4 regions of the Virgibacillus sp. CM-4 genome follow, and region 4 is predicted to be linked to each of the others. Evidence: riboswitches for the same ligand, from Rfam matches in the RefSeq annotation. Region 4 holds a riboswitch; each other region holds the start of a gene.
The links. A riboswitch is a leader RNA that binds a small molecule or an ion and turns the genes downstream of it on or off. The one in region 4 is predicted to bind thiamine pyrophosphate.
Positions count from the first base shown of each region.

Region 1: linked by a shared signal. The riboswitch ahead of M948_RS26785 (thiamine phosphate synthase) and the one ahead of thiW (energy coupling factor transporter S component ThiW) in region 4 are both predicted to bind thiamine pyrophosphate.
Region 2: linked by a shared signal. The riboswitch ahead of M948_RS41285 (3-oxoacyl-ACP reductase) and the one ahead of thiW (energy coupling factor transporter S component ThiW) in region 4 are both predicted to bind thiamine pyrophosphate.
Region 3: linked by a shared signal. The riboswitch ahead of M948_RS31680 (YkoF family thiamine/hydroxymethylpyrimidine-binding protein) and the one ahead of thiW (energy coupling factor transporter S component ThiW) in region 4 are both predicted to bind thiamine pyrophosphate.

Region 1 is NZ_AUQA01000002.1:641,972-649,711, reverse strand. Features, by position in the region: gene M948_RS26795 (APC family permease) at 1-320, opposite strand, end outside; gene M948_RS26790 (BCCT family transporter) at 780-2,318, shown strand; TPP riboswitch at 2,463-2,574, shown strand; gene M948_RS26785 (thiamine phosphate synthase) at 2,668-3,282, shown strand; gene thiO (glycine oxidase ThiO) at 3,266-4,417, shown strand; gene thiS (sulfur carrier protein ThiS) at 4,377-4,577, shown strand; gene M948_RS26770 (thiazole synthase) at 4,581-5,345, shown strand; gene M948_RS26765 (ThiF family adenylyltransferase) at 5,342-6,361, shown strand; gene M948_RS26760 (hypothetical protein) at 6,547-6,855, opposite strand; gene M948_RS26755 (hypothetical protein) at 7,307-7,591, shown strand.
Region 2 is NZ_AUQA01000008.1:73,544-81,283, reverse strand. Features, by position in the region: gene M948_RS41325 (hypothetical protein) at 416-886, shown strand; gene M948_RS41320 (SRPBCC domain-containing protein) at 1,102-1,533, shown strand; gene M948_RS41315 (ArsR/SmtB family transcription factor) at 1,520-1,882, shown strand; gene M948_RS41310 (SRPBCC family protein) at 2,010-2,453, shown strand; gene M948_RS41305 (SRPBCC family protein) at 2,619-3,041, shown strand; gene M948_RS41300 (GNAT family N-acetyltransferase) at 3,322-3,777, shown strand; gene M948_RS41295 (VOC family protein) at 3,927-4,304, shown strand; gene M948_RS44080 (phosphatase PAP2 family protein) at 4,692-4,943, opposite strand; gene M948_RS44075 (hypothetical protein) at 5,115-5,273, opposite strand; TPP riboswitch at 5,552-5,652, shown strand; gene M948_RS41285 (3-oxoacyl-ACP reductase) at 5,795-6,547, shown strand; gene M948_RS41280 (LLM class flavin-dependent oxidoreductase) at 6,625-7,740, shown strand, end outside.
Region 3 is NZ_AUQA01000003.1:94,238-101,977, forward strand. Features, by position in the region: gene M948_RS31650 (PspA/IM30 family protein) at 1-612, opposite strand, end outside; gene M948_RS31655 (DUF4178 domain-containing protein) at 691-1,200, opposite strand; gene M948_RS0121800 (pentapeptide repeat-containing protein) at 1,369-2,016, shown strand; gene M948_RS31660 (CHY zinc finger protein) at 2,033-2,341, shown strand; gene M948_RS42815 (DUF1540 domain-containing protein) at 2,446-2,601, shown strand; gene M948_RS31665 (energy-coupling factor transporter transmembrane component T family protein) at 2,791-3,576, opposite strand; gene M948_RS31670 (ABC transporter ATP-binding protein) at 3,551-5,230, opposite strand; gene M948_RS31675 (ECF transporter S component) at 5,227-5,808, opposite strand; gene M948_RS31680 (YkoF family thiamine/hydroxymethylpyrimidine-binding protein) at 5,801-6,415, opposite strand; TPP riboswitch at 6,512-6,616, opposite strand; gene M948_RS43190 (hypothetical protein) at 6,837-7,217, shown strand; gene yidC (membrane protein insertase YidC) at 7,157-7,740, shown strand, end outside.
Region 4 is NZ_AUQA01000001.1:206,759-214,498, forward strand. Features, by position in the region: gene M948_RS23545 (DUF2642 domain-containing protein) at 1-67, opposite strand, end outside; gene M948_RS23550 (hypothetical protein) at 266-472, shown strand; gene M948_RS43085 (hypothetical protein) at 757-894, shown strand; gene M948_RS43090 (spore coat protein) at 903-1,295, shown strand; TPP riboswitch at 1,564-1,674, shown strand; gene thiW (energy coupling factor transporter S component ThiW) at 1,798-2,295, shown strand; TPP riboswitch at 2,284-2,387, shown strand; gene tenA (thiaminase II) at 2,455-3,144, shown strand; gene thiD (bifunctional hydroxymethylpyrimidine kinase/phosphomethylpyrimidine kinase) at 3,141-3,944, shown strand; gene thiM (hydroxyethylthiazole kinase) at 3,944-4,714, shown strand; gene thiE (thiamine phosphate synthase) at 4,758-5,339, shown strand; gene M948_RS23585 (MerR family transcriptional regulator) at 5,642-6,379, opposite strand; gene M948_RS23590 (hypothetical protein) at 6,563-7,150, opposite strand; gene M948_RS23595 (hypothetical protein) at 7,147-7,740, opposite strand, start outside.

The sequences.
Region 1 (7,740 bases), on a different contig from region 4:
TTTAAGGCAACAATAGACATATACCCTAGTGTTAAAAACCAGCCGCATAAAAATGCGTGATACCTACCTAAACCGTAATAAGCATAAGCAAATTCACCTCCGGATACCGGTAGCTTTTCAACTAAGAAACCATAGCTAACTCCTATAATAATCATTAAAACTGCTCCAATTATAAATCCAAGAATAACTCCTAATGGTCCTGCCAATGACATCCAATCTACTGGCAAGACAAATGCCCCCCAACCAATAGCAGATCCAAAAGCAATTGCCCACACCCAATGTGGTTTTAATGTTTTGTTCAATTGTTTACGCTCGGTCATCATTATTCTCCTCCCGAATTTTGTAAGCGCTTAACTTAAGTGGGTATTAGTATTATTAAAGCATGCAAAAAAGCTGAATACAATTATATTCTGAAAATTTAATCATTACAAAAAATAATAAGGTTAATGTTTAAAAATTATAGATATAAAGGAGAGACCAGCCCCAACTGGAGAGAGCACTGCTCCAACTCAAGAGAAAAGACTGCTCAAAACAGAAGAGTTCTGACGTTTACATGCCCACCTGGTCAGTCCTATTTGACGCTTATGAACGCAGTTCTTATTCACTTGACTTGACAGGTTTTTAGAAAAAATGTATCCTTAAACGCTGTATGTTAATTTAAAATGCTTATTAAATCTCACATACAACTGACGAAAAAGGTAAACATAAGAAAAGTCAGTAGATGGTTATGTGAGATTTTTTTGTATGGAATTGAGAGGAGCAGATTGTTGAAGAATAGAATGAAGCAAGATCAAACCATAGATAAGCCAGTTCTTTTTCTAAGTGGAGGGGCGCTACTTGCCTTTGTGATTCTTGCATTAATAAACCAGGAAATGGTTACAAATACAGTTAATACGATGTTTAACTGGTCGGTAACCTATTTCGGCTCCATCTATCAAGTTCTGATGGTTGGGACTTTAGTTATTGCATTAATACTAGGCTATTCCAAATTTGGGAAGATTCGATTAGGAAAATTAGAAAAGCCAGAGATCGGAACGTTCAAGTGGATCTCGATTATCATGTGTACGCTGCTAGCGGCGGGTGGTGTCTTCTGGGCTGCTGCTGAGCCGTTAAGTCACTTTTTAACCGTACCGCCACATTTCTCAGGAATTGAAGCTGGCACTGCTGAAGCAGTAGTACCTGCACTTGCAGCAAGTTTTGTCGATTGGGGATTTGTCTCATGGGCAATTTTAGGAACATTAGGTACGATTGTACTCATGTACTCCCATTATCATCGGAACGCACCATTAAAGCCGAGATCGTTGCTTTATCCGATATTTGGGGATAAAATTATGAGAAAAAGTGCACTTGGTACGTTTGTTGATGCCTTTTCGATTGTGTCAGTGGCAGCTGGTACGATTGGTCCAATTGGATTCCTTGGATTACAAGCAGGTTACGGATTAAGTGCATTGTTCGGTGTACCAAATAATTTAGCTGTGCAATGTCTTATTGTTATCGTCATTGTTCTAGCAGCTGGGATTTCTGCTGCGACAGGGATTCATAAAGGAATTCAAATATTAAGCAGCTATAATATTATACTGGCAGTTTGTTTAATGGTGGCCGTCCTTATCCTAGGACCAGCACTATTCATTTTTGATTCGTATGTGCAATCATTTGGATTATATGTTCAAGACTTTCTAACCTTGAATACGTTCCGTGGAGACGGAGCTTGGCTTGGCTTATGGACCGTCTTTTTCTTTGCCTGGTTCATCGGCTATGGTCCAATGATGGCCATGTTTGTTAGTCGTATTTCACGTGGACGTACAATTCGTGAGCTTGTGACTGCTGTTGCGGTAATTGCTCCTGTAGTAACAACATTCTGGTTTACTGTCGTTGGTGGAACAGGGATTTTTGCTGAAATGAATAACCCTGGTGCCGTTTCTGAAGCCTTAAATAGTGCTGGACCTCCAGCAGCAATGATTGCTATCGCCGAACAGTTACCGCTTGGTACAATTATCGGTTTCTTCTTTTTAGTGGCAACGATTGTATTTGTTCTAACAACTACCGATTCAATGTCATTAACTATTTCGATGGCGATCACAGGCAACGGAGATCCATCTAAATTCTTACGTGTATTTTGGGCGATTCTTATGGGACTTGTCGCAACTGTACTCATCACTATTGGTGAGGATAGTGTTGGATCGTTGCAATCCTTTATCGTCGTTACGGCTGTGCCAGTATCCTTACTCATGTTAACCACATTCTGGACAGCTCCGCGTGCAAGTCGTGAACTTGCGAAAGAACAAAAGATTGATGAGAAACAACGCTATACCAAATAGCACAGATTTGAAGGAGCTGGTTTTTAAGTCAGCTCCTTTTTTTATAAAAGAACAGAAAGAAGAATAGAAAATTGGTCGTTTTTGGTAGACGAATAGTCCAAAATCATGTATTTTATAGACAAATGTCTATTAAATAATTAAATTACGCTTCACTAGGGGTGCCTTTACGTAATGGCTGAGATACATGTGAGACATGGAGACCCTTTGAACCTGAACTGGGGTAAGAACCAGCGGAGGAAAGTGACATGACTAGTGTGTATCGACGATATTATTGAATATGCTGAACGATTCATGCCACTTTTCCTTTGCTGGAAAAGTGGCATTTTTTAATGAAAAGGAGAAGGGAGTTATGAAATTAATTGCGGTGACGAGTGGTTCACAGAAGGAAGCGCGTCTTTTCCAGGTAATAATGGGCATTAGTCCATATGTTGACGCTATCATGTTAAGAGAAAAACAGATGACCAAGAGTGGCTATTCTTTGTTCGTTCAACGACTACTTGCACAAGGTCTTCCAGCAGAAAAACTAATTATTCATGTCCACCAGATTCTACCTAAGGAGACAGCTGTACCAACGCTTCATCTTCCGGAAAATAGATTGCCAGAGGTAGACTGCCTCCAAAAAAAATACCCTTGTTTACAAATTGGTGTATCGACGCACTCCCTTGAAGTAGCCAAGAGGGCAGAGCAGGTAGGCGCTGCTTATGTTTTGTATGGGCATGTCTTTTCAACAGCGAGCAAAAAGGGAGTAAAGCCAAGGGGAGTAAAACAATTAGCGACAGTCGCGAAAGCATTGAATATTCCCGTATATGCAATTGGTGGAATTACAACCGGGAAGGTAAATGATATATATCAAGCAAAGGCAGGTGGGGTTGCTGTGATGTCAGGTATCTTCAGCCATACTGATCCATTAGAAGCAGTAAAGTCATTTCGAAAGGAGGTGAACGGATATGAAGGAACACGTTGATGTAGTGATTATAGGTGGAGGCGTTATTGGGCAATCCGTTGCTTACTATTTAAGTAGAAGTGGGGTTGCAACGACGGTAATTGAACAAAATAGAATTGGAAGAAAAACTACACAAGCTTCTGCGGGCATGCTTGGGGTGCATACAGAAAATGATCAGCAAGGTACGTATTATCAATTTTGCCAAGCAAGTAGAAATATGTATGCATCTCTAAGCGACGAACTATTTTCGTTATCAGGGATTGATATCCAGCTTTCCACCAACGGTATGCTCGAGATAGCTACGAATGAAGAACAGAAGCAAAGACTGCAAGCAAAACAAAAGGCATTTGAAGGCTTGGAATGGTTGGATGGGGGAGGGATTAGGCAACGAACATCAGCATTAACGCATGCTGTAGGAGGATTGTACATGCAGCAAGATGGGAATGTGGAACCTTTGGCTGTATGTGAAGCTTTTAAACAGGCGTCTTTAGGAATGGGCAGCCAAGTAATCGAGAATTGTCGCGTTGCGAATATAGATCGTGTCCGTGATGTTTTTCATATCCAATTCGAGAACGGTGGTATCTCAGCGGATCATGTGGTTGTTGCGGCTGGTGCGAATAGTGGGAAGTGGTTTGAAGCAACAGGTTTAAAGAATCCGATGATCCCGACAAAAGGAGAATGTTTTGCCATCAAGCCAAGCGATCCCTCTATTGAGCAGACATTATTTTTTCACAATTTGTATTTGGTGCCAAAACGAGATGGACGCTACATTATTGGAGCAACTAGTTATCACTACGATAGCAGTAGCTATACGTCAACAGGAGGCATTTTTGAGTTAATGAATCGCCTATTTAGGTTGTTCCCATCCCTTCAGCAGGAAGAATTGCATAGCTGTTGGACTGGCGTGCGTCCAGGTACCAAAGATGGCAGACCAATCATTGAGGAGCATCCCGATGTTTCTAATTTGTATTTTGCCACCGGTCATTACCGGAATGGTATTCTTCTTGCTCCAGCTACAGGGAAACTTGTCAGTGATATGGTCTTAAACCGTTATGTGCCAGCTTCGATCGAACGTCTTTTCACACCAGCACGTTTTAGGAAAGGGAGGGTAAGATATGCAAATACACGTGAACGGACGGCAAATGGAGGTAGTTAAGGATTCAACGATCGGTGATCTATTAAATCGTTTTAACATTCAAGAGAAGCTTGTGGTAGTTGAACAGAATCAACAAATTATCAATAAAGTCGTATATAACCAAACAACATTAACCGATGGCGATGTTATAGAAATCGTTCATTTTGTAGGAGGGGGATAAGTCATGTTAATGATTGGAGAAAAATCATTCCATTCTCGACTGATGCTAGGTACTGGAAAGTATCCGACATTTCAAAGCCAAAAAAAGGCGGTGCAAGTATCCGAAACAGAAATTCTAACCTTTGCAGTCAGAAGAATGAACATTTTTGATGAAAACGAGCCGAATTTATTGGAAGAATTAGATTTACAGCAGTATGATTTACTACCAAATACTGCTGGAGCTAAAACAGCCGATGAGGCAGTAAGGATTGCCCGCTTAGCCCGGGCTTCTGGTTTATGTGACATGATTAAAGTAGAAGTTATCGGCTGTGAGAAAACGTTGCTGCCTGACCCTTTTGAAACGATGAGAGCTTCGGTACAACTGTTAGAGGAAGGGTTCACTGTATTAACCTACACCTCTGATGATGTTGTATTAGCAAAACGATTGGAAGAAGCAGGTGTACATGCGATTATGCCAGGAGCCTCACCAATTGGATCGGGGCAGGGCATTATCAATACAATGAATCTACAATTTATTATCGAACAATCTGATATCCCAGTAATTGTTGATGCAGGGATTGGCTCTCCAAGTGATGCTGCTTATGCCATGGAGCTTGGAGCAGATGGGGTTTTATTAAATACAGCTGTATCTGGCGCAAAAGATCCAATTCGAATGGCAGAAGCAATGAAGTTGGCCGTACAATCTGGCCGATTAGGTTATGAAGCCGGGCGTATCCCTAAACGAATGGATGGAATGAAGAGCAGTCCAGATACGGCGATGATCGAATGATAGCAGGACGTTATGCTCGTCAAGAACGATTTGCCCCGATAGGGAAGACAGGTCAATGTCGATTAGCTGCCAAACATGTGGTCATCGTTGGTGCGGGAGCATTAGGCAGTGCAAATGCGGAAATGCTTGTACGAGCAGGAATAGGTAAGTTAACTTTGATTGATCGTGATTATATTGAACTAAGTAATCTTCAGCGCCAACAGCTTTATACAGAAGCAGACGCGAAACAGAATCGAACGAAAGCAAGGACTGCCGAGCAACGATTACAAGCAATTAATCCGGAAGTAGAGATTAAGGGAATTGTTGATGAGCTCGATGAGGAAAACGGAGAAAAGATGCTACATGATGCTGATTTTGTTATCGATGGAACAGATAATTTTCAAACACGTTTTGTGATTAATGATGTGTTAGCAAAACATCGTAAACCTTGGGTATATGGTGGCTGCTTACAGAGTACTGCCATTGCATTTTCCATTATTCCTGGAGAAACCCCTTGCTTACAATGTTTAATTGATCATCTCCCTCAGGAAGGGAAAACCTGTGATACGGTTGGTATTATTTCTCCTGCGGTACAGATGACCGCTGCCTATCAGACATCGGAGTGTTTAAAGTACTTGACTGGTAATGGTTTATCTCAGGAGTTAGTACAAGTTGATATATGGGGAAGGACCTATAGTGCAATTAACGTAAAAAAGTTATTGAATCCCACTTGTTCATCTTGTTCACAATCAGCAACCTATCCTTATTTAACCAAGGAAAAAGGGATGAAGACAGTTTTACTTTGTGGAAGAGATACGGTACAAGTAAGACCAGGAGAAAAAGGCAGCTTATCACTTTCTGCTTTAGCGAAAGCTGTCAAGACATTTACGGATAAAATTAACGATAATGGAGAAGTACTTATTTTTGAAGTTGAAGCCGTTCGTTTTGTCGTTTTTCAAGATGGCAGAACCTTATTACATGGCGTTACAAATATAAATGTCGCAAAACAATTGTATCAACGTTATATTGGCGCATAGTTCAAAATATCAAAGTGGGGAGAAAGATACTCCCCACTTTTGCTTTGTGAGATAGATTGCTTGTCTGTAACATTCCGGTTTAACTTATTTGGGAGGTGAACACAGAACCTTTTTTCATGCTTATTAATAGGGGGCTTGATTTTTTGCTTTTCGAAGCTAATCGATTATCGACACACCCCCAAATATTACTCTTGTTCTAATTTATACCTTAAGTAATTATAATTAGAGGTAGGTTCCCTTTTGATTATATTTCCTTCTTTGTCAGTATAGATTTCGTATTCCCGGTATGTTTCAATACGGTACCCATTTTCAACTTCCGTTTCTTCTTTCATATATTCCAACGTACTATCAGTTTCTACTTCATTACTTACTTCTAGCGTGTCTTCCCCCTCTCGAAAAGTGGGCGTGAATCCATGCTTTGTTTCCGCCGTTTCCCAAAAAGCAACAAGGCCCAATATTACAATAAGAAAAAATAAAGAGAGTGTTTTTTTCATATTCTATTTCTCCTTTTTCATATACTTTTGATTGGTAGGGAACTTCATTTATCTGTTCCATTATTATGTTTAAAGAAATAAATTAAGAACGTTTTACATTTATTGATTGTGCTACTATCAACAATATTCTTCCTGTAACTATTTTATGAACGAGAGAGGAAGATCTTAGACTTCGTATGTTAAGAACGTACTAGGTTATTGCATCCACACCTACATGTCACTATGAAGGGTAATTTACTCTTTTCTTCGTATAAAATGTGTTCATTTGATGATTAACTTTATTTTGTTTTAAATGATGTTACGTGATAGAGTAAGTGACATGCAAATAAATCGTAATCATTACGTTTTACGGACGTGTAAGAAAAAGGATTTCTTGAAAGGGTGCTAATATGAACTGTTTCTACGTAGAATTTTAAACGAGTTCTCAGAGAAGGATCGATTAATTTATCGTATGGTAATAAAAATGGAAGATAAGTTAACAGAAAGCATCTTAACAGCAGAACAGTACATGATTCAAGTGAAGAAATATTCGCTGCATGAGGAAATAGCTAAACATTTTAATATGCCATTATTTGAACTTTTAGAAGTTATGAAAGAATTGGAGGGAAAGATTCATAAGAAATTAAAAGAAATGCATGCTAAGGTTTTATGGGTTGATTATACAGAAATTATTTCTCGTATGGATAAGGATAGCAGAAACAAAAAGTGGTTTTATGTGACTATACCTTCGAATTAAATCCTTTGACTTAGCTCCTTTTTTTGGTCGGCATAGACCATTTGCAACAATAAAGGTGAAAAAGCTGTAAAGGTTTATAGTTTACAAATGCGTACGTTTCTATTACAATAAATCGTAATCATTACGATTTGGTTTATTCGATATTAAAC
Region 2 (7,740 bases), on a different contig from region 4:
AATTGTGTTAGCAGCTTTTCGAGAAACGATTAAACGATCTAAACAGATTGCTAAAATCCCAATTATATACATAGTCATTGATATAGCACTTTATATTGTTACTTTGGTTTGTTCTCGATTTTATAGGAGTCAACATATCATATGTAGTTCCAAATTTAATAGAATGGGCGACAAAATTTATACTTCCTTGGATAGTATTACATTGGCTTATAAGGCTTATTAAAAGTTTTGGGAAGAAATAAATCATATTTCCTCCGTTAACGGGCGCTTTTCTTTAATAAGGTTAGCGCTTATTTTCATTATAGGTTTAACCCTGCCTATACCGTAATTAACCACCGTGCTCTCTTCTACTTCTCAATAAAAACTCTTGGACTTACTATATATACTAACTATCCGATTGAAATGAGGTGTTTGAATGAAAAGAATTCTTCTTGGAGTTCTGACAGTTAGTTTGATTCTTGTAGTCATATTCACCTTTATGAATAATAATGGGAAGCCGCAGAGTCAAGTAAATGGAAATGACTCTACAGAAGTTAAAAGTGTAGATATAACTCAATCTGAATTTGTAGAAAAGGTTACTGAAAAATTGGAATCTAAAGGCTATAGCTCGACTGGTTTAATCATGAGTCAAGACTATGAAAAAAGGATAAAGTATATTGTGGTAATTTCGGAAACTGAAAATAAAGGAAAGGCCACAAAAAAAGATATACAACAAACCTTTGAGCAGGTTGCTAAGTCCTATGAGTCAAACCATTTACTGTTCAGTTACAGGAAAGGCAACAGTAATATTAAAAAATATGATTCATGTTGTACATCAACTCCTCAACTAACGGGGCATTTCCAGAATAAAGGCTTTGCGCCTTTTTGCATGAATAGGGCCATTTAACAGAAAAAATAGGAATTTTAAGTTACACAATATATTGGAAACTAATCTGTTTCTGATGTTCTTATACTATTGCACGTTATAATCCTTCTTAACTTCAAGGTTGTATTTAAGCATAGGTTTTTATTCTTGATTTTGCGCAATTAATTGGTTGCACATAAGAATAACATGTGCTACTATGAAGTTGCACATGTTGAAGTAAGGAGGATGAGGTAGTAATGAATAATGATCGTATTGAACGAGAAATTTTTATTAAGGCATCTATTCAAACGGTATGGAAGTTGGTAAGCCAACCAGCATGGTGGGTGGGCGATGCACCGGGTCCCGACAAGGTACAGGTTGATGGATCACGTGTGGTGGCAGAAACAAAGTATGGAAAAATCCCGGTATTAATAGAAAAAGTTGATCCACCGAATTACCTAGCATGTCGATGGGCAAGTTCATTTCCCGGTGAAGAACCAAAAGAAGGTAACTCTACTCTTGTTGAGTTTATGTTGAAAGGAAAGAATGGGGGCACTTGGCTAAGTGTAGTTGAAAGTGGGTTCTCCAGCCTTACTGTGTCTGACGAAGAAAAAGGTAAATTCTTTAAAGAGAATGTCCGGGGCTGGAAGTACCAATTGGAAGTATTGCGAAAGCGTGCTGAACAGTAAAATGTTGTCTACAGAAAATGAAAATTTCGGAAATGTTCTGATTGCCTTAGCAGATCCAACTCGTCGTCAGTTGCTTGATCACATTGCGTTTATGGGGCAAGCAACAGCAACAACATTGGCGACTAAGGTAACTGTATCTCGACAGGCAGTTGTAAAACACCTAACGGTTATGGATGATGCGGGACTAGTTTCCTCCAACCGTGTTGGGCGGGAAGTTAGATATAATGTGTGTCCAAATCAACTATCGAGGGCAGCGGAGTGGATGGAAAAAATAGCAGCGGAGTGGGATAAACGATTGGAATGGATTAAACGTATAGCAGAAGAAAAAGATAACTCTGAGTTGACGTGATAATACTCCCCCATCCCCGGTGGAATCCACAAAGTCAACATACCTCTTCATTATTCCGATGTAAGGAAGATAAATTTTAAAGATAGTATTAAATATACAATAATTTAATAAAAGGTGATGATACATTATGGATACTCAAGTAACTACGGAATTTAAAATACTTAGTCCTGCCACTGACGTGTTTGAAGCCTTCGTAGACCCAGGTGAAATAGGAAGATTTTGGTTTTCCTCAAGTTCTGAAAGATGGGAACAAGGTAAAACGGTTACACTGAAATATGATGAATTCGAAGCAGAAGGAACAATCAATGTTTTAGAAGTCGAGAAAAATAGGAAAGTCGTGTTTTTGTGGGGGTATGAAGATGATGATGTGAGGGAAGTTACGATTACACTGAAAGAGTTGGATAATACGAGTACAATAATTGAAGTAATCGAATCAGGGTTTATTGAAGATGACCCCCAAATAGTAAACAAAATGATTGGGCAAAAAGGAGGGTGGGTCTATACACTAACTTGCTTAAAGGGTTATTTAGAAAATGGTGTTACTAATTTAAGAGCATCAATACTTAAATAACCGAATTACGTAATTTCCTGATATCATTTATACAGACGCTTCTATCATGTTTGAAAGGATAATAAAATAATTTAACGATCTTCAAAGTAAACGGATGTATTTCCTTAGATGAAAGCATTTGACTTTAAGGTTTTAAAATATTATTCATCATAGGAGTTGATTATTTTGGCTAATGCACAAGCAGTTGTTGCCTATCACTTTCATGCAACACCAGATAAGGTCTTTGATGCATGGGTTAATCCAGAAAAAGTAAGACAATGGATGTTCCCGAATGGCAATATGGTAAAATGTGAAAATAATCCTAAAGTTGGTGGCTATTTCATTTTTGTTGACCGCCGTGAGAGTGAAGATATTCAGCATATAGGGCACTATTTGGAATTGGAGCACCCTAAACGCATTAAATTTACATGGGCTACAGTGGACGACCTACCTGATGCAGATCATGTAACTGTTGAGATTAACCCTTCAGAAAATGGCTCAGAGGTAACTTTAACTCATGAGGTAGATCCTGAATGGGCAGAGTATATACCTCAAACAAAGAAAGCATGGACCGTAATGCTTGAAGCAATGGACAAAGTATTAAGTTGAAAAAATTTTAGTTAGGTAAATTATTCAATATTCATCAATTGGGCACTTTTCTGTAATAAAGATCGGCGCTCGTATTGTACATAAGGGCCATATTATGGAATAGAATATGGTATAGTTAAAAATCTAAAAAGTTCCACATTGTAATTTTAGACAATACTTGTTAAGGGAGGCGTTCATTATGGCAAACAAAAAAGCTTTTTTCAATAAGAACTTAAAGGGGACAACGCCTAACTAACAAATTTGGCTTAGCGTTTCCCCGAAATTTGAAAGGGGAAAATGTATACTTACAGGTAATGTGAAAATTGAAGAATTGAACGAAGGAAACTGGTATGAATGCTGTGATTTGAAATTACCAGAGAAACAAGCGGAGTATATAGAGTCAAATGCTATATCAATTGCCCAATCAAAGTTAGAACCGTCATTAAAACCTTTTGCAATTTATTTTGAAGATAAAGTAGTGGGTTTCCTAATGTATAACACTGAAAAAGAGGAACTTGATGGTTATTGGATATTTAGAATAATGGTTGATGAGAATTTTCAAGGTAAGGGTATAGGGAAAGCTGCAACAAAGTTAATGATTTCAGAGATGAGTAAGTTGCCAGATGCAGAAAAAATTGTTGTTGGTTATCATCCAGAAAATCAGGAAGCTAACCACTTATATGCCAATTTGGGATTTATTGATAATGGTGACCAATTTGGAAAAGAAATTGCTGTTACCAAATATATAAACGAGTGAAGTTAAATAAGGGGGGAGTCGTTTTTTTGGTTCTCCCTTTCAAATTTAATAAATAGGATATTCCAGAATCGGACATTTATACTTAATAAGCGCCAATATTGAATCAAAGGGGCAGATTCTTGAGTAGCGTTAGGGAGCGGTGATGAGGTATGAGTGTACTTTTTAGAGTTGAGTTGTATGTAAAGGATATTGAGCGATCCTTAAAATTCTATCAAGATATTATTGGACTAGAACTCTACGGCAGAAATGAACGTTCAGGTCGTTTCAACTACGATTGCTTTTCATTGTTAATTGCTTCCGAATCAATCCTAGAGGATGTTCATTTTTTTAACAGTAAAGCTAAAAGTGACGTTAAAGGAAATGGTTTTGAATTAATTATTGTTGTAGATGAATTGGAAAAAGTGTATCAGCGATGTCTTGATAGTAACTACCCAATTGAAGTTGATGTGGAAAAATACCTCTGGGATATGAGAGGGTTTAAGATTACTGATCCAGATGGGTACTTTTTAAGAATTACTTCTAAATGATGTATGTTTACATAAACAATACTAGCTAATAGAAGAAGAAGACTATTCAATCAACGGGCGCTAGAAAGCACCTTGAGAAACATAGTATACGGAATTGAAATAAAGGCTAATAAAAAATTTAATTTCGGTAAGAAAACATTCTTTATATTAATAAATGCCATTTTTGCTATCATATATTTGATAAAATACCCCCTCAAAGATGGGTGGCATGATGCCATAATCACCCAGGACTCCTTAAAAAATAAGGGTTTATAGGTCATGAGTTTGTCTCATGACCCTTTTTGACCTTATTTTGAGGGCATTTTTCATAAGGTTTCCAAACATTACTGAATCTTTTTTCGAACTGCAACTGTAGTATGAATTTGTTTTGTAGTTTCAATATCAAAATCAATTTTCTTTTGATCTACTTTTATTCAGGACTGTTTGTTCACCTTTTTCATAAATAGCTATTAGCTTACGCACAACATTTAACTTAGGTACCACTTTGTAAACAAAGACTGCGACTAAAATACTTATAGCTGCTCCAACAATGACATCAGCTGGATAATGAACACCAGCCCAAATACGTGAAAGTCCTACGAATATCGCTATTATAATCCAAAATATTCTCGATCTCTTTTTAAGAAGAAAGTTATACAAAATGAAAAGAATAATATAGTGTGGTCACTTGGAAAAGAATTATCTATTTCGTGATCTATTAGATGATTCACATGAGATAATTCCTCAAAAGGTGGATCATTTGAATATATTATTCCGGAAATTTTTCCGATTATTTCGGCTAATAAGTAACCGCAAATAATCATCATTCGATTATTTTTGCTTCTTGTAAACCAAAAAGCTATGACCTAGGGCTAATAAAAATACCATATATTCAGCAACGAACACTATAGTAGGATTAAGATACGTGAGATCCTTACCTAGATTATTCACCATTCTAAACAAGTCAATATTCATTTCACTTATACTCAAATACTTTTCCTCCTTATCTTAACTGAAGAAAAGTATATATGTATTCTATAATGTAATAAATTGGAATTTTTTATATTTCGCTTTCACTTTTGTAAGGCAATTATATACTATATTATAATAAAAAGTCCTCTCCGTTGGAGGAGGGGGGTTTGGAGGAGAAATTTATGTTATATGTACAGATTCACCATTTTAGAATAACAAAGTTATAGAAATACTTTAACTAACCATATATCCTTGACATAAATTTTTTAAAACTATAACATTTAATATAAATTAATTATATGCACTAGGGGTGTTATTTAACTGAGATGAGTATTACCTCAAACCCTTTGAACCTGAACTAGCTGAAACTAGCGTAGGAAAGTGTAAACTCTAATACATACTTAAAGAGCGAATTGTGCCTTATTTTAATATGTAGTTAATTGTTTTACGCAACTTTCCTGATGGAAGGGTGCGTATTTTTTGTTCTATTATAATTTATTATAAATTTCATCAAAATTAAAAATATAGGGGTTGTTATGATGACTAGAACAGTGTTAGTAACAGGTAGTAGTAGAGGTTTAGGGGCAACTATTGCAAAGACATTAGCACAACAGGGATTTCAAGTGGTTATCAATTACTATCAAAGCAAAGATGCTGCTGAGAAGCTCGTTTCTAAGATTGGAAAGGAGAATGCTATTGCAATTCGGGCTGATGTAACAAATCGTGAAGAAGTAGATAAATTGATAAAAAAAGCAACGGAATATTTTGGTCAAATCGATGTTGTAGTCAACAATGCATTAGTAGACTTTAAATTTGATCCAAACAAACAGAAACCCTTCACAGAACTCACTTGGGATGATTATCAAAAACAACTAGATGGTACTTTAAAAGCAGCATTTAATGTAGTTCAAAGTGTCATACCTCAATTTATTGAACGACAAAATGGAAGTATTATAGGTATAGGTACTAATTTATATCAAAATCCTGTTGTACCCTACCATGAATATACAACAGCTAAAGCTGGATTAATAGGTTTCACACGTAATATCGCTTCTGAATTAGGATTATATGGTATAAAAGCGAATGTAGTTTCAGGTGGATTATTAAAAACGACTAACGCCAGTGGTGTTACAACACCAGAAGTATTCGATTTAATTGCTCAAACAACGCCATTGAAGAAGGTGACCACACCTCAAGATGTAGCCGATATGGTCGCTTATTTATCATCGGAAAAAGCGAACGGTATTACAGGTCAAAATTTCACAGTAGATGGCGGTTTGACAATGAACTAATAGCTTAAATTACCATAGATAATCTTTCAAAAAAAGAAGTATACAAGACAATTAATAATTATCTTGAGGTGTAAAAAATGACAGAAACGAAAGAAAAACAACTACACTTAGGTGTTTTGCTGTATGGTTGTGGACACCATCAAGCTGCTTGGTTAATGCCTGACTCAAGCGTTGAACGTATTGGAGACATTTCTTATTATCAAACATTAGCACAGTTAGCGGAAAAAGGTTATTTTGATGCAGTATTCTTTGCTGATAATCAATCATTTCAAGGTAAAGATTCTAGTGATATGCCAGCATTTTGGTTTGATCCAGTAGTCAATTTAACCGCTATTTCTCAAGTGACAAATCATGTGGGATTAGTTTCAACAATTTCAAGTACTTTTTCTAATCCTTTCACAGCTTCACGACAATTATTAAGTTTAGATCATATTACAAAAGGACGTGTTGGTTGGAATCTCGTTACGTCCATGACTGATTTAGAGGCGTTAAATCACAGTATGGAAGAACTACCTTCCCATGACAAACGCTATGAAAAGGCAGATGAATTTGCTGCTTTAATGAATAAGTTATTTCTTTCATGGGACAGCGGTGAGTTTCTTCATCATCGAGAAAAAAGAAAATTGATAAATCCTTCAAATATTCAGCCTTTTAAACACGATGGTACCTATTTTAAAGTGTATGGTCCATCCACTACGCCAAAAAGTCCGCAAGGCAAACCAGTATCAATGCAAGCTGGGGCATCTAAACAAGGCATTGCATTAGCCGCAAAATATGCCGATGCAGTCTATTCAGTGTCGTGGAACTTAAAGCAAGCAGAAAAATTTCGCGACAAATTAGTCGAACAAGTTAAACAAAGCCAAGACAGTAATAGACATATTAAAATATTTCCTGGCTTAGTAACCTATGTAGGTCATACTCATGAAGAAGCTTTAGCCAAAAAAGCAGCATTAGATGAGCAATTACCTCTTGAAACAGCCCTAAAGCGGTTGAGTTTCTTTATTCAGCAAGACTGCATGAATTGGGAGATTGATAAAGAAGTACCTCAATTACCCCCAGTAGAAGAATTCACTGGTCCAGTTGGACGTTATGAAACAATACTAGAAATTATTAATGATACACAACCTACAGTAAGAGAATTATTAGGATATCTTAATGCAGGCGGTGGACATTACACGCTGATAGGCACACCC
Region 3 (7,740 bases), on a different contig from region 4:
TTCTAATGCTTCAAATTCGTCGTCTAAGCTACGGTTTGACTGACGTAAATCTTCGCTTGTTTCTGCCTCAGCTTCAAATTTTAGTACCTTTTCTTCCATACGCTCGAAACCTTGTTTGGATTCATCACTGCCAATACCAGATAATGTGCGATTCATTTTGGTTCTCGTTTTGGCAGATTCTGCTCTTGCTTTTAAGGAGTCTTTTTTCAGCTTCATTTCTTGATATTCAGCTTTCATCTCATCCAATTTCGTACGTAGAGAAGTAGAGTCTTGCTTCGCGCGATCATACGATTCTTTTAGAGAATCAGCAGATTGTTGATGTGCTTTTTTATCCTCTAACGCACGTTTTGCTAAATCATCATTTCCAGCTTCAATCGCTTTAATCGCCTGCTCATCCCGTTTTTCAACCATTTTTTTAGCATCTTCGTATTTACGGAGCATCATTTTTTCATTGGCAATTTGCTTTGCTACAGCGGATTCGGCTTCACGGATATCTTCTTCCATATCACGCATGAATTGATCGAGCATTTTTACAGGATCCTCTGCTTTATCAAGGGCAGAATTCAATTCGGATTCGACCACGGTTTTCATTCGTTTAAAAAATTTAAACATCTTGTTCATTCCTCCAATAATTTTATTTAAAATGTAAGTAACTTAATGATGAAATTTGTGAATGTTTAGCTTAGGAAATTATTTACTCGCGATAATTTTTAATTCAAATTCTTCAATGGTATAACCAGTACTAACTTCTAGTTCGGATCCCCATTTTTCAACTGATAGGAATTTTTCTTCTTCATCATCCATGTAATCAAAGTAGTTACACGTGGTTCCAGACAGATTTTCGCTTCGCCCAACACCTGATACATTAGCAGTACCAGATTCGTCTAAATAATATGTTGTACCATTGTATTCTAATTGTTTGGGGATAGGTTCTTGAAGAGGTAATTTGATTTTCTCATACATTCCAAGGTTCAGTTCATCATCCATCTCAACACTCAACCATAATGTTTTATGCGTACCTTGCAGCTGATATGCGTGCCATTTAAAACCATGATCATTATAATTGATTTTACCTACCACTTTGTAATCTTCTAGATCAAAAGTTACAATATCATCCATTTCAAGATTAAACATATTTCGCTCTTCAATCGCGTTGCTTGATTCTTTTTTCTTACCAAATAATTTTCCCAGTATGCTCATCTATTCACCTCAACTTATCTATTCTTAACTTCATTATACTAATACGAATGAAAAATGTATAAGTTTCAGTTTTTATAAAAATCATTAAGGACTTTTGTATGAACATTCCGTGACAGAAGAATTTCATGTACAATTTAAGTAATAAGTAGAATGGAGAGGAGGGAATGTATGAAAAGAAAACAAAGAGCCATTCACGAGCCGGAACTACCTGAGAATTTGGAGGAAATCGAGCTAACGCATCTTTCTTATCATGATCTAATTGAGCTGTCGCGGATTGAAAAGATAAAGGGGCCATTAGTGGGGGAGCATGTTCGTTTTGAAGAAGTCTACTTGAAGAAAGTAACGTTATCTCAATCACAACTCTCCTTTTCTAGATGGACGGATGTGATTTTTGATGGATGTGACCTATCAAACGTTGATTTTCAAGATGCATATTTTAATCGTGTTGCATTTCATAATTGTAAATTAGCAGGTGCGGATTTTGATCAAGCAAACTTCCAAGATGTGCAGTTCATCGAATGCGAAGCCCCCTATTGTTTATTTAATCAAACGCTATTACGAGATATGGCTTTTCGCCAATGCTTGTTAAAGGGCGCTAATTTTATGGAAGTTCAATTTGACAATGTTCAGTTTGGCTATTCTGTCATTCAAGATGTTACATTCACAGGTTCCTCATTAGCTTCGATTGATCTAAGTAATTGCCAGTTTCGTACCATTCATCTAACTGGAGAAGAGTTAAGGGGAGCAATCATATCAGCTGAACAGGCTGTTTCATTTATTGAATTATTTGGCGTACAAGTAAAATACGACGAATAGTAGAGGTGATGAACAGGTGATACCTATTTATGGACAAGTAGTTGATCAAGAAACGAGATGTGTACATTATCATTCAACAAAGGATATCATTGCAATCAAGTTCAAATGTTGTGGAAAGTATTATCCCTGTTACCAATGCCACCAAGCAGAAGGTCATAAAATAAGTGTTTGGAAAAAAGAGGAATTTGATAACAAGGTAATCCTCTGTGGTGTATGTAAAACGGAATTTACGATTCGCCAATATCTACAAATGGATAAATGTACTTGTTGTGGATCTATGTTTAACGAAGGATGTAAGCTGCATCATCACTTATACTTTGAATGAAAAGGATGTAAGCCGCAGTATGTTGCATCGAAAGAATATACAGAGACTAAAGTATCAATCACCTCCTAATTGTTAATCCTAATACATTAAGGAGGTGTGATACGTTGGCTAAAGATGTACTTTGTGAAGTGAATAACTGTGTGTATTGGAGCAATGGGAATAAATGTAATGCAGATGCCATTTATGTAGTCAGTCATAAAGGTAAGCAGGCGTCCACCAGTAAAGAAACCGACTGTAAAACCTTTGTTCCAGAATCTTAAAATTTGTTTGGGGGGATAACCTTGGTAGGTTATCCCTTTTAATATGATTATTATTGATAATAATAATCAATTTCATTCATGTTTATACATTAATTTTTTCTAAGGTGATTTCTCCCTACAATGAAGCCAAACAATCGCTTATTGAGCGGCCAAATGCAGAAGAATTTAAAACGAATATCCTTTTCTCCCCTAGAACTGTCCCTTGTACCAACTGAAATATCCTAACTTCATGGAAAAGAGTACGGTAATTAGAAATACGATTAGCATCATGCCTAAAAAACCCCAATCCTTCCATTTCAATGTAAATTGACGATAAAACGTACGATCTCGATCCCCGTTAAATCCTTTTGACTCCATCGCTATTGCGGTACGTTCCGCTTTTCGTATAGCCCCGGCCAGCAAGGGGATAGCAAATCGTTTATATTGTTGAATGGAACCTTTGATGCCATTAGCACGATGGATTCCTCTAATACGATGCGCTGATCGGATTTGAATTAATTCTTCTTTTATTAATGGTAGAAAACGGTACCCTGCTAATACGCCATAAGCAAGTTTAGGTGGAAGCTTGAACTGCTGCATGACACTCAAAATAAAATCAACCATGTTTGTTGTAAAAATAAACATAAATGATAAAGAAGCAAAGGCGAGCATTCGTAATGTTAATGCGGCTGCTACTGTTACATCTTCTTTTGGTAAATCCCAAAATAGAATGTGCATCGTGACACCCGGATTCGTTGGTTGATCTGCAAACGCAATGGTTGTCCAAAGCATGCCAAAGGATAATAAAAAAATAACCGAGAAATAAAGCGTGTACCATTTCCATGCTACTTTTCCACATATAATGGTAACCATTACGGTGAACATGCAGTAAATTAATGGTGTAAAAGGGTCGAATACAAACGTCAGTAAACAAACTAAGAGAACAACTGTAATTGCTTTCAAACTGGGGTTAAGTTGATTTAGAAACGAACACATGGCGATCCTCCTCCATTTGTTGTTTCAATTGAATTCGATTGGGATAATCTAAATGCCATCGTTTAATTACTGACTTTTCTTGTTTCCATAATTGATCAGGCGATTGATCAGCTACAATTTCCCCTTTTTCTAAAACAAGCACACGATCAGCGTACTTATCAACCAGATCCATATCATGTGTAACCATGATAATCGTAGTGCCTTGTCTATGTCTTTGCTCCAACAGATCCATTATTTTCGCAGTGGAGGCAGCATCTTGTCCAAATGTCGGTTCATCTAAGAAAAGGACCTGTTGATCATCCACAATCATTGTTGCTACACTCAGTCTTCGTTTTTGTCCTTGACTTAATGAATAGGGATGCAGATGCCCCGAACCCTGTAATTCACAATGTGATAGCGTGTTCTGAACTTGTTCCTGAATCACGCTTTCTCGATGCTCACCGCCTAGTCGTAAACTAAAGGCAATCTCGTTATAAACCGTATCTGTGATAAATTGATGTTCAGGATTTTGAAAAACGTATCCAATTTGTTTTCGTACATCTTTCTCCTGCCATTCATTAAGGGGACGTTGATATAAGCGAATATCACCATTGGAAGGTTGGTCTATTCCACTTAATAAACGCGTCATGCTTGTTTTTCCGCTTCCATTCGGTCCGACGATTGCTACAAAGGATTGATCGTATAGACGGACAGTTAATTGGTTTAGAATTCGCTGCTGGTTTTTATAAAGATTCACATCCGATGCAGAGAGAATAACGTTCTTTTTCTGTGGCTTTGCTATCTCTACACGGTTTCTTTCTAAGAAGCTGGCATCCATAGTGACCGATGATAACACATCCTCGTTTGACAATGGTATCTTCTTATAACTTGCCTTGTTTTGTCTGGTAGCTGTAAGTACAAGATCAGTTATTTTAGGTAGCCTAATCCCTTGCTGCTGAAGCATTTCTCTATTTGTTTCAATAAGTTTAACGAGAGGACCATCATAGATACCTTTGCCTGTTTTGGACAAGATAAATGCACGGTTGATAAAAGTAATCCAGCCTTCCAGTTGATGTTCAATAACGATAAGCCCGATCTGCTGTTCTTTGCATACATGTCTTATTGTTTGAATAAATTCCTTTGTTGATTTTGGATCTAAATTAGCAGTTGGTTCATCGAGAACAAGATAATTTGGTTGTAGTGCAAGTACGCAAGCGAGTGCTAACTTTTGCTTTTGTCCACCAGAAAGTGTATTTATTGAAGCATGCTTATACGAGCTTAATTGAACCAATTCTAATGCCTCATCGATCTTTGCTTCTATTTCGTTGGAAGGTGTGCGAATATTTTCTAGTCCAAAAGCAATCTCATCTTCCACCGTTAACATACAGAACTGCGTTTCGGGGTCCTGAAATACGACTCCTACTTGTTTACTTATTGTACCAGGATGAGCCTCTCGAATGGAGTGATCGTATATATGGATATCGCCTTTGAGCATACCTTCCAATTCTCGAGGGTATATCCCATTTAAACAACGTGTCAGTGTACTCTTGCCACTTCCACTTGGGCCTAGTAATAGCATTGCTTCCCCTTTATTTAATTGGAAACTTAGCGTTTGGATAATTGCTTTTTCATCATTTCCATCAAACCAAAGAGAAAGTTCGGAAACATTAATCATGATACGGAACGTTCCTTTCTTATTTGTTTTCCTAAAGCAAAACTGGAAAGTACGCCCGTTTTGGCAAGGGAATCGCTGATGGTTTTCCCAATTAAGCCAGCAATAATGGCACCACTAATCATTCTGATGACCAGCATACTTACAATATAAGGGGTGGAAAGAGCGGTAAAACCGGATCTAAAGTAACCCCATACAAAACTAAAGATAGCGGCGCCAATACCAGCCAGCATAAGGACCCATAAGGAATAACGCTTGTATCGAGTGGCAGCAAAGGCAGCCTCTGCTCCTAACCCTTGAATCATTCCTGTAATAATAATAATCGGGCCCATCGCGTTTCCTAGCAACATTTCGACGGTAGCAGCAATCGTCTCTGATAAAAACGCTGCTCCTGGTTTGCGAATGATATAGGCAGCAATGATAGATACGATAAACCAGATTCCAAATATAAAATCGTAACCAATTGGTCCTAGCAAGGATACGAGGAGTTTTCCAACTGGTAAAAATGCTAAATAAACAATTCCGAACACGACGGCAAGTACGGACATCACAATGATTTCTTTCAACTTCCAGTTATTCATTTATTTTCTCCTTCTTTGAAGGGCTGTTGGCAGAAATCGTGGTTGTCATAACAGTATGTGAAGATTTTAAATTTTCCATGTTGGTAAATACGCGTTCAAGGCCATCAAAAACCTTTTCACCATCGCCATCTAGTCGTGTTGCATAGTGAATAGAAGAAACATCAATACCATGTAATTTCATTTCTTCGATTTGGTTATAAATCATATTCATATAATTTCCGCCTCCTAGCGGATACAATGAAAACTTTCCAGCTACTTCCTGGCTCATTCGTTTTAGTAATTTGGTATTTAACCGCTCATCATCCTCTGATAAATAAACATCTCCATCAGAATCTCCAGGACAGCCGATGGAATAGGTGCCACTGAAAACTACATGACGACCAGTGTTTGCCGCATGTAGAAAGAGCGCCTTCGTTACATCAAAAACATGAGATATTCTCCCTCGGACACAGGTTTCTACATCTGTCGTTTTCATCCAAACCTTCGATGTATCAACTTCCTTTAATGAAGCTGTAATAACATCTACGAATTGATCCGTCATTGGATAAATAGCAAATGTACAGCCTGCAATCCTACTTGTGCTACATGTGATCGGTTGGTTGTTCAACGTAATCTCCTCCTTATCGATACATACACAAAAAAACTGCATTCTTGGGAATGCAGTCTTCATAAATAATATGATAAGGCAATGCCTTTTCCATTTTATTGAACGACTGCACTTCCCCACGCTAGTATTATCTAGATCGGGTTCTAAGGGTCAGATCATTTTCCTCTCAGCCATCTTAAAATAGCTCCCCTAGTGCAATAAAAATAGATATGCAGTTTTTATATGTCCATCTATTAGAATAGTTGAATTCGAATCATTTGTAAATATGTTAGATTTTATCTTGTCTTTTAACTAATTAAAAAAATCCAGGAAAATTTTTCAGGTCATGTTGAATCATGGTAATCAGGTATTAGGCTTAGGAATAGGTTTAAGCTGTGTTATAATTAAGAAAGATTTAAGCAAGAAAAGGAGGTGAGTATAAATGACGATTGAGTTGTTAAATGAACTTTTTAATGATGTATCTCCGCTATCACTGTATTTAAGTCTATTATTGACGATTGTCACGACATATCAATTTCTAGCTATCGATGCTAGAAGTATAATGGAAAATAACAATGTATTAACGAGGGAATATCATAATCAGCGGGTAAGATTATTGCCAATGCAGGAACTGCTAGGAGAATGTGCAGAAATCTTGCAATGGTTAGTTAAAAAGACGAAGCGTATCGCTTCACCAGACGATGATACAGACCAGCAGTCCTTCTCGTTTTTTAAAGATTTATTACAACGAGGAGGAAAACAATGCAAGGTCAATTTATACTCACTTTTCTTAAAAAATATGCCATTGTCGGTATCATTCTAATCTTTTTTTTAACGGGGTGCCAAGCAGATAGTGGATTATTTCATTTTGACAATCCATTCTCCGGGCTCATGAAATATGTAGCTGTGTTATTTGGAGGGGATTATGGTCTATCCATTATTTTAATAACGGTGCTTATTCGTTTGCTCTTAATGCCTTTATCATTAAAACAAACAAAAAGCGGCGCTAAGATGAAAGAGAAAATGAATGAAATGAAGCCTGATATGGACGCTATTACAGAAAAATATAAAGGGAAAACAGATCAAGAGTCCAAAACCAATATGCAACAAGAAATGATGCAGCTTTATCAAGAGCATCAATTCAACCCGTTAACCTCTATGGGATGTTTGCCAATGCTTATTCAATTTCCGGTGATTATCGCTTTTTATTATGCAATTAGAAACTCACCGGAAATCGCGACCCACTCATTCTTATGGTTTAATCTAGGCGAAGTTGATCTCATTTTGCCATTTATTGCAGCTGCGATATATTTTATTCAGTCACGTGTTTCAATGATTGGTATGGA
Region 4 (7,740 bases):
TAGCTAGGTTCTGGGACAATTGATTTAGCAGCTCTAGTAGACTACGCTGTCCATTTGTTAGTGCCAATGATATTCATCCTTTCTATAATATATTTCTATTCAATATATGTACCACAATAGCCATTAGTAAGGGCATTTATTTCATGGAGCGATAATTCCACCTTTATCCTATAGATTCATATAACCCATAAATAGACTAGTATCTTAGCACGATTACATCTTGTGAGAATATACTATATAAAAAGCTTTGCTGGAGGTGGAAGAATTGAGTAAAAACAATCAAAATAATAATGCTTCAAGCCATATTGTCGATTTTCTTTTAGATGCAACATTAAAAAAGCACGGTGTTACGTTAGATAAAACGAAAGTAAGTGAAACAGATAAAGAAACACTTAGAGATATGGTTAGCAAGCTAAGGAAAGATGTGGATGGCGTAATGAAAAGTAATAATGAGGAAGATGAAACAAAATAAATAATAGACAAATAGATCAATTTTTAAAACCCCCTATATTCAAAGTTAAATCTAAATCCCGGTAAACCAACAAAAATTACCGGGATTTCCTTTTGTCTTTTAAAAAACAATTATTTCTCCAATAAATAGGTAGTTTATCTTGGTACAATCACCCTTCCTATTTCAATTTTGAGACATAAGATATTCTAAACGAGAAGAAGGAGGAAATAATACTATGTCAAGATCAAAAGCGTTTGAGAAGTCTTGCTGTGAAGATTGCGGCAGAACAATAGATAGGAGAAGACGTGGTCGTCATGAAAATGTTTGTGACAGCTGTAGTAATGTACGTCCAAGTTATGATTCTTGCAATGATTCATGTCATGATTCATGTCATAATTCTTGTAATGATTCCCGAGGAGAAGATAGAAAATGGAGAGCCTTAGACACATCGATGTGCCATCCATTTGATGATTCTACCGTAGATCAAGAAGCAAGCGGTGAATTGAAGAATGTTCAACAATCTATTGAATCCATTATTATCAAAGATTCTTGTGATGTAAATGTGACATCATCTGACATTCAAGCTGCACTTAATGTACAGGTAGCGCTACAGGTTGCCATTGCTATTGTAATTAGTATCTCTATTGCAGATGGAAATCAAGCAGACGACGTAACACAAGACCTATTTGCTAAACTAAAATCCAGCCAAGTGAATAAACAGCAAGTATTTATTGAAAATTCTCGTGGCGTAGAAGTATCTACTTCCGATACAGATATCGCGATCAACGTTCAAGTGTTGCTTCAAATCTTGATTGCACTAGTTGTTAGATTAGATATTCTATAATTTTCAACCTACAAAATAACCTATTAAATAATCATAAACGAAAAGGCCATTTTCTTGTGCGAAATGGCCTTTTCATTTACTTAAAAACCTTTAGATATCCGTACGTATATAAGGGTTATAAAGTATAAGTTTAATCAATCGTTTGCTTAAACTAGCTTTTATGGTTCGTAGTTTTATTAATTGCTCATTCGGTTTATGAATGACAAACATGATTTGATTTGTTATGCTAATAATAAAGCTTAGTGAAGTGAAACATAACTAAATATTCGTAGACTACTAGGGGTGCCCATGGCGTGGGCTGAGAGGAAGCAGTTGAGCTTCTGACTCTTACAGACCTGATCTGGTTAATACCAGCGGAGGGAAGTAGTAGGCATAGCGTCTTTCTATTTCATAAACCGAAGCCAGGTCCCCAAAGGATCTGGCTTTTTCATAGTCGTAAAAACAAACAGAGAACATTTACTAAGCTTAAATATATAACAAGAAGGAGCTCATTTATGAATCCATGAGAAAAACCTATTTACTAACATACATGGCTGTATTTATAGCGATTGGTACGTTAGGAGCCCAATTTCTTTGGTTTCCTGCTGGAATTGCTAAGGCTTACCCTGTGCAGCATGCTGTAAATGTCATAGCTGCCATTACATTAGGACCTGGCCCAGCTGTAGTGATTGCTTTCATAATCGGTTTATTACGAAACATGATCGGTCTAGGTACACTGTTAGCATTCCCTGGTGCGATGATTGGTGCTTTCCTAGCAGGAATGCTTTATCGTTGGGTAGGTAAAAAAATAGCTGCTGTCTTTGGAGAAATTATCGGCACAGGAATCATCGGTTCTCTCTTTGCTGTCCCTTTCGCCAAACTATTTATGAATAGTGGTACAGGTGCACTATTTTTTATGCCATCCTTCTTGGCAAGCAGTATATCTGGAGCATTTATTGGTTGGATCATCTTATTAAAAGTAAAACAAGAACATATTATTCGTTTACAAGGAAACTACTAGGGGCGCCATGTTGCTGAGATAAGGAACGCTTCCTTTGTCCCTTTGAACCTGATCTGGCTAATACCAGCGCAGGAAAGTAGTGAGGAAATTAACATAACACTCCTCTATTTATCTACTTTAATTCCTCTAGTAGCGTCCCATAATAAAGGAGGCTAAATGATGTGTTTCACAGATCATTTAAGACAAGAAAATAATGATATCTTTGCGCTCATTTTTGAACATCCATTTGTTCAAGGCGTCGGAAATGGAACGATCCCCGATAAAGCCCTTGCTCATTATATTAAAGCGGATTTCGAATATTTGAATGCATTTATGCAAATTTATGGGATAGCCTTAGCAAAGTCTAAAAAGCGAGAAGATATTGCCTATTTCTTTGACCAAATAAACTTTGTATTAAATGATGAAATCCACCCCCACCGAAATTTTTGTGATCATATTGGGGTTAAGTATGAAGATTTACAAGGACACCCTCTTCCACCAACAGCAGACCATTATATAAAACATATGATGTACCATGCCCAAATGGGGACATCCGGTGAAATACTCGGAGCACTACTTCCATGCCCATGGACGTATTTAGAAATAGGGAAAGAATTGATGAAGCAATTCCACCCAACAAGAGATCATCCATTTTATGACTGGATTAGCTTTTATGCAAGTGATGAGGTAGAGAAAACAACAACTGAAATGAGAAGCCGGCTCGATATATTAGCAGCCAATGCATCAAAATCAGAACAAGATCTAATTAGCGAAGCTTTTCGAAAAAGCTGCCAGTTGGAACTTAAATTCTGGGAGATGGCTTACACCTGTGAAGAATGGCCGGGAGAAAAGAAGGTGACCAATCAATGAGTATACCTCCAAGTGTACTAACTATCGCGGGAACGGATCCTAGTGGAGGTGCAGGAATACAGGCAGACCTTAAGACATTTCAAGAATTGAAGGTTTATGGGATGTCTGTCATTACTTCTGTGGTTGCTCAAAACACAACTGGAGTCCAAAACATCCATCACTTACCAACAGGGATGTTACATGATCAATTACAATCTGTATTAACCGATATGCCAGTTCATGCGATAAAAACAGGAATGATTGCTAACCGAGATATGATGGAAGTAATTGCTGATGCAATACCAAAAACAAATGCACCTTACGTAATTGATCCTGTTATGGTAGCAACAAGCGGTGATCCTCTGATTGATGAAGAGGCAAGGGGGTTTCTTAAAGAACAATTATTACCAATAGCAACGTTGGTTACCCCAAATATTCCCGAAGCGGAATTTATTATAGGAAATTCCATCAATAGCCTAGCGGATATGAAAGAAGCAGCCATATCAATTGTCCATACGTATGGACCAAAAGCAGCTCTTATCAAAGGGGGCCATTTACAGGGGAAAGCAATTGACTTTTTGTATGATGGATCACAACTTCATACATTTGCTGCGGACCGATTTGATACGAAGAACACCCATGGAACTGGTTGTACTTATTCAGCAGCAATTACTGCAAACTTAAGCAATGGGCTTCATTTAATCGAAGCTGTTCAAATGGCAAAGCACTATGTGACCGAAGCAATAAAGCATTCCTTTCCATTAGGAACAGGTAACGGTCCTACCAATCACTGGGCTATAAGAGAAGAAAGGGTGAAATAATGAAGGATTCGATCATTCAAGAGGTTAGAGCAACTACTCCACTAATCCATAACCTCACAAATGAAGTTGTCATGAACTTTTCAGCTAACGGGTTGCTGGCTTTTGGGGGAGCCCCAGTTATGGCAAAAGCAAAGGAAGAAGTTGAAGAGATGGCAGCGGCGGCTGATGGAGTATTGATCAATATTGGAACAACGTCATTAACGGAGCTGGAAGCAATGAAGCTCGCTGGTAAAGCGGCCAATAAGAAAGGGATACCTGTTGTGCTAGACCCAGTCGGAGTTGGGGCTACTTCGTTTAGGCAAGACGGAGTTCGTCAATTATTACAGGCTGTTTCATTTACAGCAATTAAGGGAAATGCTGGAGAAATGGCACAACTTGTTGATATCCCATGGGAAACAAAAGGTGTGGAATCTGTTGGTGATGGAAATGTTGAAGAAATTGCAGCTAAAGTAGCCAAATTGTACCAAACAACTGCTATTATTACAGGAAAAACAGACGTCATTTGTAGTAATGAAAAGATGATTCATAATACAACAGGTCATGCCTGGTTAGAAAAAATTACTGGTGCAGGCTGCTTATTAGGCTCCATTCTAACAGCTTGTTTAACAACAAATTATTCCATTGAAGAACAAGCACTTACTGCTGTACAATTCTATGGACTAGCAGCAGAACATGCTGCAGCACAATCATATGTCTACGGTCCAGGAAGCTTCCTGCCAGCATTTATTGATGCACTATCTTTGAAATCAGAGCAATTGGAAAGGAGCTAATCAGGAATTGGAAGTAAGACAAGCATTAAGAAAATATTTTATTATGGGAAGCCAAAACTGTAATGGCGACCCTAAGGAAATCCTTAAACAAGCAGCGAATGCTGGAATAACCGCATTTCAATATCGGGAAAAAGGAAACGGCGCATTACAGGGATTTCAAAGATATTTATTAGGCAAACAATTACGGGATATATGCAAACAATACCAAATTCCTTTCTTCGTTAATGATGACGAAGAATTAGCAGAAATATTAGATGCCGACGGTATACATGTAGGTCAAGATGATAAACCGGCAGCAGAGCTGCGACGCCGCTTTCCAAACAAGTGGATTGGGCTTTCGATATCTAATCAGGCAGAGCTTAACAATAGTCCAATCGATTCCATTGATTACTTGGGGGTTGGACCAATATTCTCTACAACTACAAAAGAGGATGCTAAAGTTGCTGTTGGTACCCAATGGGTAAAAGAAGTTAAACATGCCTATCCCCATATCCCCATCGTCGGAATCGGAGGAATCTCTGTTGATAATGCTGCATCTGTGATGGAGGCTGGAGCAGATGGGGTTTCAATCATCTCAGCTATTACAAATGCGAAATATATAGACCAAGCCGTATCGCAATTATAGAGCCCTCTATAGAAGAAAAGTAACAGCTTTTATGAATAATAAAGAAGCTAGAACATTATGAGAATAAGGACCTCTAAATTCGAATATTCGATAACCGCAATTCGAAATAGGGCATGCTTTCTACGGGGATGACCAGGTTAAATTGGAAAAGCAAAAACCGCTTATCCAAATTGAGCTGATGGATGGATCCCGTTCGAATCATGCCTATTTCTATTGCTATGATGGATGAATAAAGTTACCCATTATCCAATGTTTTGGAACTGGTTACCCTGTAAAAACCATTCATTGCCTCGCTCTCAACTCTACTTTCGTTTATCTGCGTAAACAGCCATTGCATCACGCATAAATATAGCGAGTCCGTTACCAAATTGGTCAATATTTTTGGTGAATCGTTCATCGTCCACATACATTTGACCAAGCCCTTTAAAAGCATCAAGGGAATAGGTTCCCATCTGGTTCAAGAATTCAAACCATTCACCAATCCATTTTTGGGCTATTTCAGAAGCAGGATCTTCATGACGAACCACTGCTAATTCACGATAAATAGCATGGAATGTTTCCTCGAATTCCTTTTTCTCCTCATTCGTCATTCGGTTCATTTTCGCATTGGACTCATCCACTGCCTTATCACCCCAACGCTCACGTGCTTCTTGTTCATAAGGATTATGACTGAAGTCAAATCCATCGAACTTTTCTTTATTACTCATAACGATCTCTCCTTGTTTATATTTTATCGTTTTATCAATTGTTCGAATCATTGTATCGACTCGATCCCGTTTATCAAGCAGCATATTTCGTTGCATTTCTAGTGCCTCCGCTTGATTGAAAGAAGGGCTGTCAATAATCTCTTTAATCTTCTTCAGCGGAAAATCAAGTTCTTTAAAAAATAGAATTTGTTGCAAGCGTTCTAGATCCATCTCAGAATAAATACGATACCCTGATTCGGTTGTCTGTTCAGGAGTCAAAAGCCCAATGTCATCATAATGATGAAGTGTGCGCACACTAATTCCAACCAAATCAGCTACTTCCTTAACTTTCATGGCTGTTAACCTCCCTACAATCTATACTATAGAGTATCACGTAGCGTGAGGGTCAATAGCAAGTTTCAAAATAATTTTCATCAGATTGAAACCATCATTGTAAATGATCCATTTCCTATACGTACACACCTGCCGATGAGTATAAAAAAACACCATCCATCTAATGGACAGTGCCAACATTGATTAAATCGCCTTCCTTGACGGAAGTTCTATTTCATTTTCTTTCTCTTCAAAACGATATGGATAATTTTTAAGCTCTCCTTTAAAAATACAAGTAAGATTATTCATATCTCGAAGATCTTGAGGCGTACAAAGATTAGCCGATTTATTTAACTTATTATCTAATTCATTAAGAATCGTTGCCACAAACTGTGAACAGAAAAATGCATTTGATCGATGAATATTAAACTGAAATAAGAGGGCAACCATGCCAATCAAGTTATACCGATACCTATCTTTTTGCTGTTCCATTTGATTTACTTTATCAACCATTTTCTTATATTCAAACTCTGTTACATTGCAGCTATACACTTCACATACTGCGTTTCTAAACAACCCTTCTGAAATGTTTTCTTTAACAAAGCCACCAATAAAAGGATTTGCTGGATTTTTACGACCAAAACTATACATGTTCTCTAGTTCTAAGCTAAATGATAAGGAAGCATGGTTTAAAGGCTTCCTCGTATAAAACTTAATTAATTTTGTAAATAATGTTCCGGTGTCTGTAAAAATTAAATAAACTTGTCTTTTACTATTACTATCTTGATTCATGATTTTATATTCCTTTTATATACAAAGTAATACATGCTTAAAGGCCACCAAAGTATCGTGAATATTGGGTAGATTGCCCAAATCGTGCTTGGAGAGTAAAAAACGTTCACCATAATAAAAAATGCGCAAAGAAGGGTAGCCCCCTGAAGGGAGAAAGAGAAATACGATTTTCTTCTTGCATGGTAGACAGAAAGCGGCCACCATAATATAGCAAAAACAGGGAATATAACCCAAGGCGTATATGGTGAAACAAGTAGGTTTAATAAACAATAATAAAGAATAAAGATTCCACTACCAATAATTGCAATTCGCAACGGTTTTACTTTCCTCCTCAGAATCATCAGCATCGGCCAATAAACGAGAGGGATGATCGTGTATAATGCCCATGGATGTTCAGGGGTACTTCTTATATTCTCAATCACAAGTAAAAAAAAGATAATAGCACTACTAATGACAGAGAAAAACGTCTGTTTCTTCATTTTGAAACAATATAATCCAAACGGAAAAATGAGCATGAATGCAGTTGGGTAAATAAACCATACATGTTCTTTACTTGTTAATAGATTGACAATGACTAGAAAAATAATCGT